Regions from separate parts of the Pseudomonas sp. GW822-FHT06B12 genome, predicted to be linked through region 2. Evidence: predicted binding sites of a transcription regulator. Region 2 holds the regulator's gene; the other holds the start of a gene.
The links. The regulator FliA, encoded in region 2, starts transcription of late flagellar genes. The targets are predictions, from matches to a motif close to CTAAAGTTTNNNNNNNNNNNGCCGNTAA.

Region 1 (7,222 bases), on a different contig from region 2:
CTTCGACTTCTTCGATATGCAGCTCCAGTTGCGGGATCAGTTTGTTGATCTCGATGTAGAGCTTGGAGCTGTCTTCAGCCTGACCGGAAATGATCAGCGGGGTACGGGCTTCGTCGATGAGGATCGAGTCGACTTCGTCGATCACGGCAAAATTGAGTTCGCGCTGGAATTTTTCTTCCATGCTGAACGCCATGTTGTCGCGCAGGTAGTCGAAACCGAATTCGTTGTTGGTGCCGTAGGTGATGTCGGCGGCGTAGGCGGCACGCTTCTCTTCCGGCGGCTGGAACGGCGTAACCACGCCGACGGTCAGGCCGAGGAATTCGTAGAGCGGACGCATCCAGTTGGCGTCACGACGAGCCAGGTAGTCGTTTACGGTGACAACGTGCACGCCATTGCCGGACAACGCGTTCAGGTAAACCGCCAGTGTCGCCACCAGGGTCTTGCCTTCGCCGGTACGCATTTCGGCAATCATGCCTTCATGCAAGGTCATGCCGCCGATCAACTGGACGTCGAAGTGGCGCATACCCATAACCCGCTTGCCGGCTTCGCGGGCAACCGCAAAGGCTTCAGGCAGCAGTTTGTCGAGGGTTTCACCTTTGGCGATGCGGGCCTTGAACTCATCAGTCTTGGCGCGCAGCTGATCGTCCGAAAGGGCCACCATTTGCTCTTCGAAGGCATTGACGATCTGTACCGTCTTGAGCATGCGTTTGACTTCACGCTCGTTCTTGCTTCCAAAAAGTTTCTTTAACAAAGGCGCAAACATATCGGCAGGATCTTCCACACAAAGGGATGGAGGGCGGCCCCGTGAGTCGCCCGTGCAGCCCTCATGGCCGCATGCGAACGAGCATTCTACCCGGAAACGATGGTGAGGAAAGTGGCGTTGTTCCACGATGCATGCACAGCGCTGTTACGGGGCTCACTTAAAATAAGGGCTTTTTGCTGAACTTCAAGCCATTCACGGCATAAGTTACTCGTTGATTTAATGAGTAAAGCGGTCACAAAGCAATGGGTCAGGCGCATCAAGTGCTTTCTGCTACCATGGCGGCTCTGTTACTTCAGGTGCCCCCTCATGGCATTTCGCCCTCTTACGGCCAGAGCACCCGCCGTTCTGCTTCGCGAAGCCAAACCGTTAAAAGCCATTTTCGGTCACGCACAACGCCTGGGTCATTTACAGCGGTTACTGGAAAGCCAGTTGCAGCCCGCCGCCCGTGAACATTGTCACGTGGCCTCGTGGCGCGAAGGCAGTTTGTTGCTAATTGTCACCGACGGTCATTGGGCAACCCGTCTGCGTTACCAGCAAAAGCGTCTGCAACGGCAATTACAGATGTTCGACGAATTCGCCAGCCTGACGCGAATTCTGTTCAAGGTGCAACCGCCGACCGTGCAGCAAGGGGCGGCAGGCCATACCATCAGTTTGTCGATCGATGCGGGCGCAACCATCCAGGCTACAGCCGATGGCATCAGCGATCCGAAATTACGTGCAGCGCTGGAACGCCTGGCGGCTCACGCAAAACCGAAGGTTTAGAAGCAGGATCAAAAGATCGCAGCCTTCGGCAGCTCCTACGCCCACTCGCGTAGGAGTTGCCGAAGGCTGCGATTTTTCGCTTTTTGGCCGCCTGTCGCGTCGCCGATTTCAAGCCCCTAAGCTTTAGTCCTGCGCAGCCGATAGATACAAGCAAGAGACCAGACTGAAAATCAGGTCCGATAATTCCTTAAGGACAGACGGAAATATCAGCTTACGTGCGACAGCGCCCATTTTGCGCGCGCTTTTCAACGCAACACGCCCCAACAAATATGACCTTAGCGGACACCACAAGCCATGAACAAAAACCTGCGCTTCAGCCACAAAATCCTGCTTGCCGCCGCCCTCATCGTCATTGCCGCCTTCGCTTCGTTCACGCTGTACAACGACTATTTACAGCGCAACGCGATTCGCCAGGACCTGGACAATTACCTGCATGAGATGGGCGATGTCACTTCCTCCAATATCCAGTCCTGGCTCGCCGGACGGATTCTCATGGTGGAAAACCTGGCCCAGAACATCGCTCTCAACCCCGAACACAGCAACGTTGCCAGCCTGCTTGAGCAGAATGCCCTGGCGTCGACCTTCATGGCCAGGTACCTGGGCGATGCCAGCGGTACCTTCATCAACCGCCCGGACTCCAAGATGCCGGACGGCTACGACCCCAGAGTTCGCCCCTGGTACAAAGGCGCTGAAAACAGCAGCACCGCCACCCTGACCGAACCCTATATAGACGCGGCAACCGGCCAGACCATCATTTCCATAGCCACCGCCTCGAAAAAAGCCGGGCAAAGCATTGGTGTGGTCGGCGGCGACTTGAGCCTGCAAACCCTGATCGACACCCTGACCGCGCGTGACTTCGGCGGCATGGGCTATGCCTTCCTGGTCAGCGCCGATGGCAAGATCCTGGTCCACCCGGACAAAGCCATGGTGATGAAGTCCCTCAGCGAGGCTTACCCGAAGAACACCCCGCGCATCAGCGGCGGCATCAGTGAAGTCGAGGTCGACGGCAAAACCCGTATCGTCACCTTCACGCCGATCAAAGGCCTGCCATCGGTCAACTGGTACGTCGGTCTGTCGGTGGACAAAGACAAAGCCTTCGCGATGCTCAGCAGTTTCCGCACCTCGGCCATCATTGCCACGATCATTGCCGTGGCAATCATCATCGCCTTGCTCGGCATGCTGATCCGCATCCTGATCCAGCCACTGCACGTCATGACCCGCGCGATGCAGGACATTGCCGACGGTGAAGGCGACCTGACCCGCCGCCTGACCATCCAGAGCCAGGACGAGTTCGGCATCCTGGGCAGCGCGTTCAACCGCTTCGTCGAGCGTATCCATGGTTCGATCCGCGAAGTGTCGTCGGCGACCGAGCACGTCAACGAAGTTGCACTGCGAGTCGTCAGCGCATCGAACTCGTCGATGCTCAACTCGGACGAACAATCGAGCCGAACCAACAGTGTCGCGGCCGCGATCAATCAGTTGGGCGCTGCTGCTCAGGAGATCGCCCGCAACGCGGCGCAGGCCTCGCACCAGGCCAGCGATGCCCGCAGCCTGGCCGAAGACGGTCAGCAAGTGGTCGATCGCAGTATCGCGGCGATGAATCAGCTGTCGAGCATGCTCAGCGCCTCCAGCACCAACATTGAGTCGCTGAACAGCAAAACCGTGAACATCGGGCAGATTCTCGAAGTAATCACCAGCATCTCCCAGCAAACCAACCTGCTGGCGCTCAACGCGGCGATTGAAGCAGCACGGGCCGGTGAAGCCGGACGTGGTTTTGCCGTGGTTGCCGACGAAGTGCGCAACCTGGCGCACCGCACCCAGGAATCGGCGCAGCAAGTGCAGACCATGATCGAGGAGCTGCAAGTCGGCGCCCGCGAGTCGGTCAGCACCATGAGCGACAGCCAGCGTCACAGCCAGGACAGCGTGGAGATTGCCAACCTCGCCGGTGAACGCCTGAACAGCGTGACGCTGCGCATCGGCGAGATCGACGGCATGAACCAGTCGGTGGCCACCGCCACCGAGGAACAAACCGCCGTGGTGGAATCGATCAACGTCGACATCACCGAGATCAACACCCTGAATCAGGAAGGCGTGGAAAACCTGCAGTCGACGCTGCGTGCCTGTTCCGATCTGGAGCAGCAAGCGGCGCGGTTGAAGCAGTTGGTGGGTAGTTTCAGAATCTGACGCGCCCTTGAAGGCCCTATCGCGAGCAAGCTCGCTCCCACAGTGGATCTCCAGCGCGACAAAGATCCATGTGGGAGCGAGCCTGCTCGCGATAGCGGTCTGCCAAACACCACAAAACCTCACCGACACCCCGCCACACATCCCCAACCGAACATCTATTCTTCATAAGGGTCAACCCTAAGGAGAACAACGGATAGACGGGAGGGTCATCGTGCATATCGCTGACATCACCATGTTCTACGCACCGGCCAGCGGTGGCGTGCGCACCTATCTGGATGCCAAGCACCGTCGTCTGGGCCGCAAGCCAGGGATTCGTCACAGCTTGCTGATCCCGGGGGCGCATCCGAGCGAGCACGACGGCGTTTATAAGGTTCCTGCTCCAGCCCTGCCCTTCGGCAAAGGCTATCGCTTCCCTCTTCGACTGGCGCCCTGGCGCAATGCCCTGCACGACCTGCAACCGGACCTGATAGAAGTCGGCGATCCTTACCTGACAGCCTGGGCCGCTCTGGATGCGCGGCGCGAACTGGACGTTCCAGTGATTGGTTTCTATCACTCCGACTTGCCGCATTTGGCGAGCAACCGTGTGGGCAACTGGGTCACGCCGAATGTCGAAGCTTATATCCGCAAGTTGTACGGTAATTTTGATCGGGTACTGACGCCAAGCCAGATCATGGCCGACAAGCTCATGGGGCTTGGGGTCAAAAACGTTTACGTCCAGCCCTTGGGCGTGGACCTGCAAACCTTCAATCCAGACGCCCGTGACCCGGATCTGCGGGCGAAGCTCAAGATCGCCGAAGACACTCGACTGCTGATTTTTGCCGGGCGAGGTTCCAAGGAGAAAAACATTCCCGTTCTGCTCAATTGCATGAAGCGTCTGGGAAACCGCTATCACCTGTTGCTGGTCGGCTCCTCGATGCCGGCACAGGTACCGGATAACGTCACGCTGGTCGATGAGTTCTGCCCTGCATCACAGGTGGCCCGGCTGATGGCCAGCGCCGATGCCTTGCTGCACGCAGGCGATCAGGAAACCTTTGGTCTGGTCGTTCTCGAAGCCATGGCCTGTGGCATTCCGGTGGTCGCAGTGGCGGCTGGCGCCTTCAACGAAACCATCAACGAGCACTGCGGCGTACTCTGCGCCCCCAACAATCCAGTGGCGATGGCCAACGCTGTCCGCGAACTGTTCGCACAACCTAACGATCTCGGCCAATACGCCCGCCGACACGTCGAACAGCATTACGCCTGGGACTCTGTGGTCAACAGCCTGCTGGGCCACTATCACGCAGTCCTCGGCGACACGTTGCCGCTGCTGGCCAATGGCTGAACCCATGAACACGCCCAGCCTGCTACTGGTGCTACATGACGTCACCCCGCAAACCTGGGCCGACTATCAGCCGTTTGTCGCGGCGGTGGACGCGCTCGGCGAGGTGCCGATGACGTGGCTGGTCGTTCCCGACTTCCACAAACACAACAACCTCGATGCCCATCCAGGTTTGCGACGCGTGCTGACCCGCCGCATTGAGCGCGGCGATGAACTGGTGCTGCACGGTTATTACCATTGCGATGACAGCCCGCTGACAGCGCGCCCCCGTGACTGGTTCATGCGCCGGGTCTACACCCATGAAGGCGAGTTCTACAGCCTTTCGCAACCGGCTGCGCTCGCCCGCCTGCTCGCCGGGATCGAATTGTTCAGCCGTTACGACTGGCCACTGGAGGGCTTTGTTGCACCGGCCTGGCTGATGAGCGAAGGCACGCGTCAAGCCCTGCGCCAGTTACCGCTGAGCTACACCAGTGATCCGCAGCATCTGTATCGCCTGCCGGACTTCTCCCGGATCAACGCCCCTGGCCTGGTCTGGAGCGCGCGCAGTGCCTGGCGTCGTGGGGCGTCGAAGATTGTCAGCGTTCAACGCGAACTGCGCTGGCAGCACGCCCCGGTGATTCGCCTGGGCGTACACCCGGTGGACATCCGCCATGAGTTCTCCCGTACTTACTGGCTGCACACCCTTGAACGCTTGCTCAATGACGGCCGGGGGCCAATGACCAAAGCCCAGTGGCTGCGCACGCAAAACGCTCGGGTCAGTAGCGCCGCATGAGTCGCGTCCTATGGCTGGTCGCAGCCCTGCTCTGCGCAGTGCTGATCCCCCTGTTGCTGGGCGCAAGTGAACTATGGCCACGACTGCAGCACTTTCCGCTGACATTTTTGCTGACGATGCCGGGAATGATCCTGCTCTGCTGGCTCATCAATTCAGTGCGCTTACGCTTGTTGCTGGGTAAACAGCGCAGCCGGATAGGTCGCCTGAAAAGCCTTGGGGTGGTGATGTCCACCGAATTTGCGATTTGCGCGACTCCTGGCGGCGGCGGTGGGCCGCTGACGCTGATGGCCCTGCTGGCACGCAATGGCGTGCGCCCGGCACATGGCAGCGCGGTGTTCGCCATGGACCAGTTGAGCGATTTGTTGTTCTTTCTCTGCGCGCTGATCGCCATTGTGGTGTATGCGCTGTTTCAGCACCTGAGTCAGAATCTGGAGTGGATGCTGACGCTCAGCGCCATTTCTATGGTGGGCGGCCTGTTCAGTTGCGTGGTAGTGGCACGCTACCATCGTCTGCTGATTCGCCTCAGCGGTCGCGTGCTCAAGCACTTCAAGCTCAACGCTGCCACCCGGCGCCGTTGGGCACGCAAGCTGCTGCGCTTTCTCGCGGCCTTCACGGACACACTCAAGTTGCCTGTTCACACACTGATCATGGTATTTGCACTGACCTGCGTGCACTGGTTACTGCGCTACAGCGTGTTGTATCTGGCCTTGCGGGGGCTGGGCACGGATCTCCAGTGGGCCTGGAGCTTTTTGATCCAGATGCTGTCACTCAGCGCCGGGCAGTTCAGCCTGCTGCCGGGTGGTGCCGGAGCGGCGGAATTGACGTCGGCGGCGCTGTTGGCCCCCATGGTGGGGAAATCGACGGCGGCGGCAGCGATTCTGATCTGGCGAGCGATGACCTATTACTTCTACTTGCTGGCCGGCGCACCGGTGTTCCTGCTGATGGCCGGCAAACCTCTGCTGAACAAACTGATGAAGTTCAAAGAAGCTTAGGGGTGAATCCTCAAAAGATCGTCCGAACGCGGCCCGAACCTTCGGCAGCTCCTACGGGGGCGGATGTACGCAATCCGTAGCAGCTGGCGTAGCCTGCTGCTACGGGTTATGCGTTGTGCTCGGAATCTTTTCAGGGCTCGCAGTTTCATCGTCAACGTCTGGCTTCAACTGCTCCCACAACTGCGCGGCGCCAGGAAACTCCGTGCCGTCTTCAGGGCTCAGCTCATCCGGATCGTACCGACTCAAGCAGCCCTCGCCCAAGGTCGCGGGCGCTTTGGATGTCGCTTTATCCAGTGGCTCAGCCATCTCCCCTACCTCACTCTGAAAAAAAGGGCCTGAAGCGATTGAACGCTCAGGCCCTTGTTTTTTCAACAGGTACTCGGCAATCAGAACACTACGGTTTTATTGCCATGCACCAGCACGCGATCTTC
Region 2 (7,222 bases):
CGCGACTGCCGCAATGCGATGGACTTGAGTTTGCTGGCAATCGGCAACAATACAAGGTTGGCGCTGGCCACACCGTAGATGGTCGCAACGAACGCCACGGCAATGCCGCTGCCCAGTTGCGACGGATCGCCGAGGTTACCCATGACATGGATCAGGCCCATGACCGCACCGATGATGCCGATGGTCGGCGCGTAGCCGCCCATGCTTTCAAAGACTTTGGCGGCTTCGATGTCACGGCTTTCCTGGGTGTAGAAATCCACTTCCAGAATGCTGCGAATCGACTCGGGTTCAGCGCCATCGACCAGCAGCTGCAAGCCTTTGCGCGAGTAGCTGTCGGGTTCGCTGTCCGCTACGCCTTCAAGCCCGAGCAAACCTTCCTTGCGCGCGGTAAGGCTCCAGTTGACCACGCGGTCGATGCCGCCGGCCAGGTCGACGCGCGGTGGAAACAGGATCCAGCCGAGAATCTGCATGGCACGCTTGAAGGCACTCATCGGCGACTGCAACAACGCAGCGCCGATGGTCCCGCCAAGCACGATCAGCGCCGCAGGGCCATTGGCCAAGGCACCGAGATGACCACCTTCCAGGTAGTTGCCACCAATAATGGCGATGAACGCCATGATGATCCCGATAAGGCTCAAAACATCCATCAGATGCACGCCTCGGCCAAGTGCTTGCCGATCTCGTCAAGGCTGTAAATCGCGTCTGCCAGATCGGCTTTGACGATCGCCATCGGCATGCCGTAGATCACGCAACTGGCTTCATCCTGAGCCCAGACCGCACTGCCGCCCTGCTTGAGCAGACGCGCGCCTTCGCGACCGTCGGCGCCCATGCCGGTGAGCACTACCGCCAGAACTTTGTCACCGTAGGACTTGGCCGCCGAACCGAAAGTGATATCCACGCACGGTTTGTAGTTCAGACGCTCGTCGCCCGGGAGGATTTTCACCGCGCCACGGCCGTCGATCATCATTTGTTTACCACCCGGTGCCAGCAAGGCCAGGCCAGGCCGCAGGATGTCACCATCCTCGGCTTCCTTGACGCTGATCTGGCAGAGCTTGTCCAGACGTTCGGCAAAGGCCTTGGTGAAGGCCGCCGGCATGTGCTGGATCAACACGATCGGCGCCGGGAAGTTTGCCGGCAGCTGCGTCAGCACCCGCTGCAACGCCACCGGGCCACCAGTTGAAGTACCAATGGCAACCAGTTTGTAGGCTTTGCGTTTCGGTGCCGGCGACGATGCGCTGGCAGCCGGTGCGCGCGCAGGAATCGGTGCCGGAGCCGGACGCGCAGGTACAGGTGCCGGTGCACTGCTGCCGTAACTGCCGAAACTCGACGGTGCAGGTGTCGGGGCAGGCGCGACGGCTGGAGCCGGGGCGCTGTAGGCGCTGAAACGACGGTTACTGCGCGAAATGCTGTGAACCTTTTCGCACAGCAATTGCTTGACCTTCTCGGGGTTGCGCGAGATGTCTTCGAAATTCTTCGGCAGGAAATCCACCGCGCCAGCGTCCAGCGCATCGAGGGTGACCCGAGCGCCTTCGTGCGTCAGCGAGGAGAACATCAAAACCGGGGTAGGACAGCGCTGCATGATGTGCCGCACCGCCGTGATGCCATCCATCATCGGCATCTCGTAGTCCATGGTGATCACGTCTGGCTTGAGGGCCAGGGCCTGATCGATCGCCTCTTTACCGTTGGTCGCCGTACCGACGACCTGGATACTCGGATCCGCTGAGAGAATTTCCGAGACGCGGCGGCGGAAAAAACCGGAATCATCCACCACCAGGACTTTGACTGCCATAAACACTCCGTTAGACGGAGCGAGGCTCAGTCGCCCCGCTCCACCAGAATCAAATACGCCGTGCGGCGTAACGCTTGAGCATGCTCGGAACATCGAGAATCAAGGCGATGCGGCCGTCACCGGTAATGGTGGCGCCGGACATGCCCGGGGTTCCCTGAAGCATTTTGCCCAATGGCTTGATGACCACTTCTTCCTGGCCCACCAGTTGATCGACGACGAAGCCGATCCGCTGAGTGCCCACCGAAAGGATCACCACATGGCCTTCACGCTGCTCTTCGTGAGCGGCGGAGCTGACCAGCCAGCGCTTGAGGTAAAACAGTGGCAACGCCTTGTCCCGTACGATCACCACTTCCTGACCGTCGACCACATTGGTGCGCGACAGGTCGAGGTGGAAGATCTCGTTGACGTTGACCAGCGGGAAGGCGAAGGCCTGATTGCCGAGCATGACCATCAGCGTCGGCATGATCGCCAGGGTCAACGGGACCTTGATGACGATCTTCGAGCCCTTGCCCTTGGTCGAGTAGATATTGATGGTGCCGTTGAGCTGGGCGATCTTGGTTTTCACCACGTCCATGCCCACGCCACGACCGGACACGTCGGAGATCTCGGTTTTGGTCGAGAAACCCGGCGCGAAGATCAGGTTGAAGCAGTCGGACTCGCTGAGACGGTCCGCCGCATCCTTGTCCATCAAGCCTTTCTTCACGGCGATACCGCGCAAAACATCAGCGTCCATGCCCTTGCCGTCATCAGAGATGGACAGCAGGATGTGATCGCCTTCCTGTTCTGCGGACAGAATCACTTTACCGCTGCGAGGCTTGCCCATCGCCTCACGATCAGCCGGTTCTTCGATACCGTGGTCGACCGAGTTGCGCACCAAGTGGACCAGCGGGTCGGCCAGGGCCTCGACGAGGTTCTTGTCGAGGTCGGTTTCTTCGCCGACCAGTTCCAGGTTGATCTCTTTCTTCAACTGACGCGCGAGGTCGCGAACCAGTCGCGGGAAGCGCCCGAAAACTTTCTTGATCGGCTGCATCCGGGTCTTCATCACCGCGGTCTGCAAGTCGGCCGTGACCACGTCGAGGTTCGACACGGCCTTGGACATGGCTTCGTCGCCGCTGTTAAGCCCCAAACGAACCAGACGGTTACGGACCAGTACCAGCTCGCCGACCATGTTCATGATTTCGTCGAGACGCGCGGTATCCACGCGGACGGTGGTCTCGGCTTCACTGGCCGGTTTTTCCGGTGGCGGGGAAGCCGGTGCACGGGCCGGTGCCGCAGCGGCAGCAGGCTTCGGCGCTTCAGCTTTTGGCTCAGGCGCTTTGGCGACAGGCTTGGGTGCTGCGGCCTTGGCGACTGGTGCCGCCACCGACGCAGCAGAACCTGTGCCGACCTCGGTAAACTTGCCTTTGCCATGCAATTCGTCGAGCAGCGACTCGAACTCGTGATCGGAGATAAGATCGCTGCCGGCGGCCGCGGCCACAGGTGCGGCTGGCGCCGGAACGGCGGCAATTGCCGACTCCAGTGCATCAACGGCAAAGTTGCCTTTGCCATGCAACTGATCGAGCAGTGCTTCGAATTCGTCATCGGTAATGTCAGAGCTGTCGCCTGCCGCTTTCGGGGCAACCGGTGCAGTTGGCGCTACCACCGCATCGGCGGCGAACTGGCCTTTACCGTGTAGCTGGTCGAGCAACGACTCGAACTCGGCATCGGTGATTTCATCGCTGCCGGCAGCCGCTTGAGGTGCCAGGGCAACGGATGCTTCGGCCTCAGCCTTGACCGCGTTCAGCGAGTCCAGCAGCAGTTCGAATTCATTGTCGGTGATGTCGCCCGATTCGCTTTCAGCGGCAGGTGTTTCGACCACTTCAGCAACAGACGCCACATCGGCTGTTTGAGGCTCGGCCAGACGGGCCAGAGCCGCCAGCAGTTCCGGCGTAGCCGCAGTGATTGGTGCACGTTCGCGGACTTCGCTGAACATGCTGTTCACCGCGTCCAGCGCTTCGAGAACCACGTCCATCAGTTCCGAGTCGACGCGACGCTCACCCTTGCGCAGGATGTCGAACACGTTCTCGGCGATGTGACAGCACTCCACCAGCTCGTTGAGCTGGAGGAAGCCGGCGCCCCCTTTTACAGTGTGAAAACCGCGAAAAATTGCATTGAGCAGGTCCGCATCATCGGGTCGGCTTTCCAGCTCGACCAGTTGCTCGGACAGTTGCTCTAGAATCTCGCCGGCCTCAACCAGGAAATCCTGAAGGATCTCTTCATCGGCGCCGAAGCTCATGTATGGGGTGCTCCTAGAATCCAAGGCTGGAAAGCAAATCGTCTACATCGTCCTGACCGGACACAACGTCTTCTCGTTTATCGGCATGAATCTGCGGACCTTCACCCTGCGAGAGATGTTTTTGCGGATCTTTTTCAGCCAGCATCGCTTCATGGTCATGTTCGATGCCCGCAAAGCGGTCGACCTGACTGGCCATGAGCACGAGCTTGAGCAGGTTGCTTTCGACTTCGGTGACCAATTGGGTCACGCGCTTGATCACCTGACCGGTTAGATCCTGGTAATCCTGAGCCAGCAGAATATCGTTGAGGTTGCCCGAGACGACCTGAGTCTGCTCGACGCTACGCGTCAGGAAACCGTCGACACGCCGGGCCAGCTCGCGGAACTCTTCGGCGCCGACTTCGCGACGCATGAAACGCCCCCAGTCCGCGCTCAAGGCCTGGGCATCGGTGCTCAGACCATTGACCAGCGGAGCGCTGTTCTCGACCAGGTCCATGGTGCGGTTCGCAGCTGCCTCGGTCAGCTTGACCACATAAGACAGGCGCTCGGTGGCGTCCGTGATCTGCGAGACTTCCTCGGCTTGCGGCATGTGCGGGTCAATCTGAAAATTGACGATCGCGCTATGCAGTTCACGAGTGAGCTTGCCCACTTCCTGGTACAGGCCGCGGTCACGGGTCTGATTGAGCTCATGGATCAGTTGCACAGCGTCGCCGAACCTGCCCTTTTCAAGGCTTTCGACCAGTTCCTGGGCATGTTTTTTCAGGGTCGATTCGAAATCGCCCTGTGAAGATTCTCTTTGCTCCATAGCTCCCCCCGTGGCGCAGTGGCTCCGCACATCAACCGATGCGTTCGAATATTTTTTCGATCTTTTCTTTCAACGCCTGGGCCGTGAAGGGTTTGACCACATAGCCGTTTACACCGGCTTGAGCGGCTTCGATGATCTGCTCGCGCTTGGCTTCGGCAGTGACCATCAGTACCGGAAGATGCTTGAGCTTTTCATCGGCGCGCACATGGCGCAGCAGATCGATACCGGTCATGCCAGGCATGTTCCAGTCCGTTACCAGAAAGTCGATGCTCCCGCTGTTGAGGACGGGAATGGCGGTAATACCGTCGTCCGCCTCGACCGTGTTGGTGAACCCAAGGTCACGCAACAGGTTCTTAATGATCCGCCGCATCGTTGAGAAGTCATCAACGATGAGGATTTTCATGTTCTTGTCCAATTCGACCTCCAAGCAGTCTTAAACGCGCCCAGCACCTGGACACGCCATTCAATCAATCAGGCAGAGCACTCAACGACTGTCTGGAGCACAACGGATTGAGACCGGCACAGCTTTACGCCATGCCTGTTTCGTTCGCAGTGTCCCCACACTGCTGTCAGCGCGCTCGCCACTCCCCCAAACGCCCCCGCAAACGGGCCGCGCACTGGCTGTGTAACTGGCTGACCCGCGATTCGCTGACCCCCAGGACCTCACCGATTTCCTTGAGGTTCAGCTCTTCGTCGTAGTACAGCGCCAACACCAGTCGCTCACGCTCCGGCAAATTGGCAATCGCATCCGCCAGTGCAGCCTGGAAGCGTTCATCTTCCAGGTCGCGCGACGGTTCGAGATGAGCACTCGCGCCATCCTCGTGCAGCCCTTCATGCTCGCCGTCCTGCAACAGATCGTCGAAGCTGAACAGGCGACTGCCCAAGGTGTCATTCAAAATCCCGTAATAATCGTCGAGACTCAATTGGAGTTCGGCCGCAACCTCGTGATCTTTAGCGTCACGCCCGGTTTTAGCTTCAATTGAGCGAATCGCGTCACTCACCATCCGGGTATTGCGGTGGACCGAGCGTGGCGCCCAGTCCCCCTTGCGGACTTCATCGAGCATCGCACCACGGATACGGATCCCCGCGTACGTCTCGAAACTCGCACCTTTGCTCGCATCGTATTTGGTCGACACTTCAAGCAAACCGATCATTCCCGCCTGGATCAGGTCTTCGACCTGAACGCTGGCCGGCAAGCGCGCCAACAGGTGATAGGCAATCCGTTTTACCAGTGGCGCGTAACGCTCGATCAGTTCGTACTGCGCGTCACGCGCCGACTTCTTGTACAGGTTATAACCGCTGGCTGTCATAGAACCGGACCCGCAGTTTGCTGCACCAGACGCTCGACGAAAAACTCCAGATGCCCACGCGGATTGGCAGGCAGCGGCCAGGTATCGACTTTCTGCGCGATGGCCTTGAACGCCAGCGCACATTTGGAACGAGGAAAGGCTTCATACACGGCGCGTTGTTTCTGCACCGCCTTGCGCACGCATTCATCGTAAGGCACCGCACCGACGTATTGTAAGGCGACGTCGAGGAAGCGGTCCGTGACCTTGGTCAACTTGGCGAACAGATTTCGTCCTTCCTGCGGGCTTTGCGCCATGTTGGCCAGCACGCGGAAGCGGTTCATGCCGTAATCGCGGTTGAGCAGTTTGATCAGCGCGTAGGCGTCAGTGATCGACGTCGGCTCGTCGCAAACCACCAGCAACACTTCCTGGGCCGCGCGAACGAAACTGACGACCGACTCACCAATACCCGCCGCCGTGTCGATGACCAATACGTCGAGGTTATCGCCAATGTCGCTGAATGCCTGAATCAGGCCAGCATGTTGGGCTGGGCTGAGGTGAACCATGCTCTGGGTACCGGACGCTGCTGGAACAATACGAATTCCGCCCGGCCCCTGAAGTAATACATCGCGCAGCTCACAGCGGCCTTCGATGACGTCGGCCAGCGTACGCTTGGGCGTGAGCCCCAGCAGGACGTCGACGTTCGCCAGCCCCAGATCGGCGTCCAGCAGCATGACGCGCCGGCCGAGCTCAGCAAGAGCCAGGGACAAGTTCACTGACACATTAGTCTTCCCGACGCCACCTTTGCCGCCGGTCACTGCGATCACCTGTACGGGATGCATGCTGCCCATGTTCGTTCTTTACCTTGTCTTGCTTAGACGCGGGCTACATGACTGGCTGCGCGCTCACTTCGGAACAATGCATGGCAGGCCATCGATGTAGATACAAATCTATTCATTATTACCTCAGCCGACGCGCTTGGTCGGGCTGTGGTAGAGGTCAGCGAACATATCAGCCATGGCTTCTTCGCTGGGTTCTTCCTGCATCTGCACGCTTACGGCGCGACTGAC

Region 1: AC1RKH_RS16620 (methyl-accepting chemotaxis protein) is a predicted target of FliA. The motif match lies at 1,642-1,669, and genes of this name have one in related genera.

The regions. Positions count from the first base shown of each region.
Region 1 covers NZ_JBXALR010000006.1:440,224-447,445, reverse strand. Annotated here, with positions in the region: gene secA (preprotein translocase subunit SecA) at 1-763, opposite strand, end outside; gene AC1RKH_RS16625 (DUF721 domain-containing protein) at 1,070-1,525, shown strand; gene AC1RKH_RS16620 (methyl-accepting chemotaxis protein) at 1,820-3,709, shown strand; gene gpgS (N-acetylglucosaminyl phosphatidylglycerol synthase) at 3,921-5,030, shown strand; gene gpgD (N-acetylglucosaminyl phosphatidylglycerol deacetylase) at 5,023-5,799, shown strand; gene gpgF (glucosaminyl phosphatidylglycerol flippase) at 5,796-6,791, shown strand; gene AC1RKH_RS16600 (hypothetical protein) at 6,891-7,097, opposite strand; gene purU (formyltetrahydrofolate deformylase) at 7,178-7,222, opposite strand, start outside.
Region 2 covers NZ_JBXALR010000003.1:100,438-107,659, reverse strand. Annotated here, with positions in the region: gene AC1RKH_RS07880 (flagellar motor protein) at 1-647, opposite strand, end outside; gene AC1RKH_RS07875 (protein-glutamate methylesterase/protein-glutamine glutaminase) at 647-1,789, opposite strand; gene AC1RKH_RS07870 (chemotaxis protein CheA) at 1,839-4,064, opposite strand; gene AC1RKH_RS07865 (protein phosphatase CheZ) at 4,078-4,866, opposite strand; gene AC1RKH_RS07860 (chemotaxis response regulator CheY) at 4,898-5,269, opposite strand; gene fliA (RNA polymerase sigma factor FliA) at 5,436-6,176, opposite strand; gene fleN (flagellar synthesis regulator FleN) at 6,173-7,003, opposite strand; gene flhF (flagellar biosynthesis GTPase FlhF) at 7,118-7,222, opposite strand, start outside.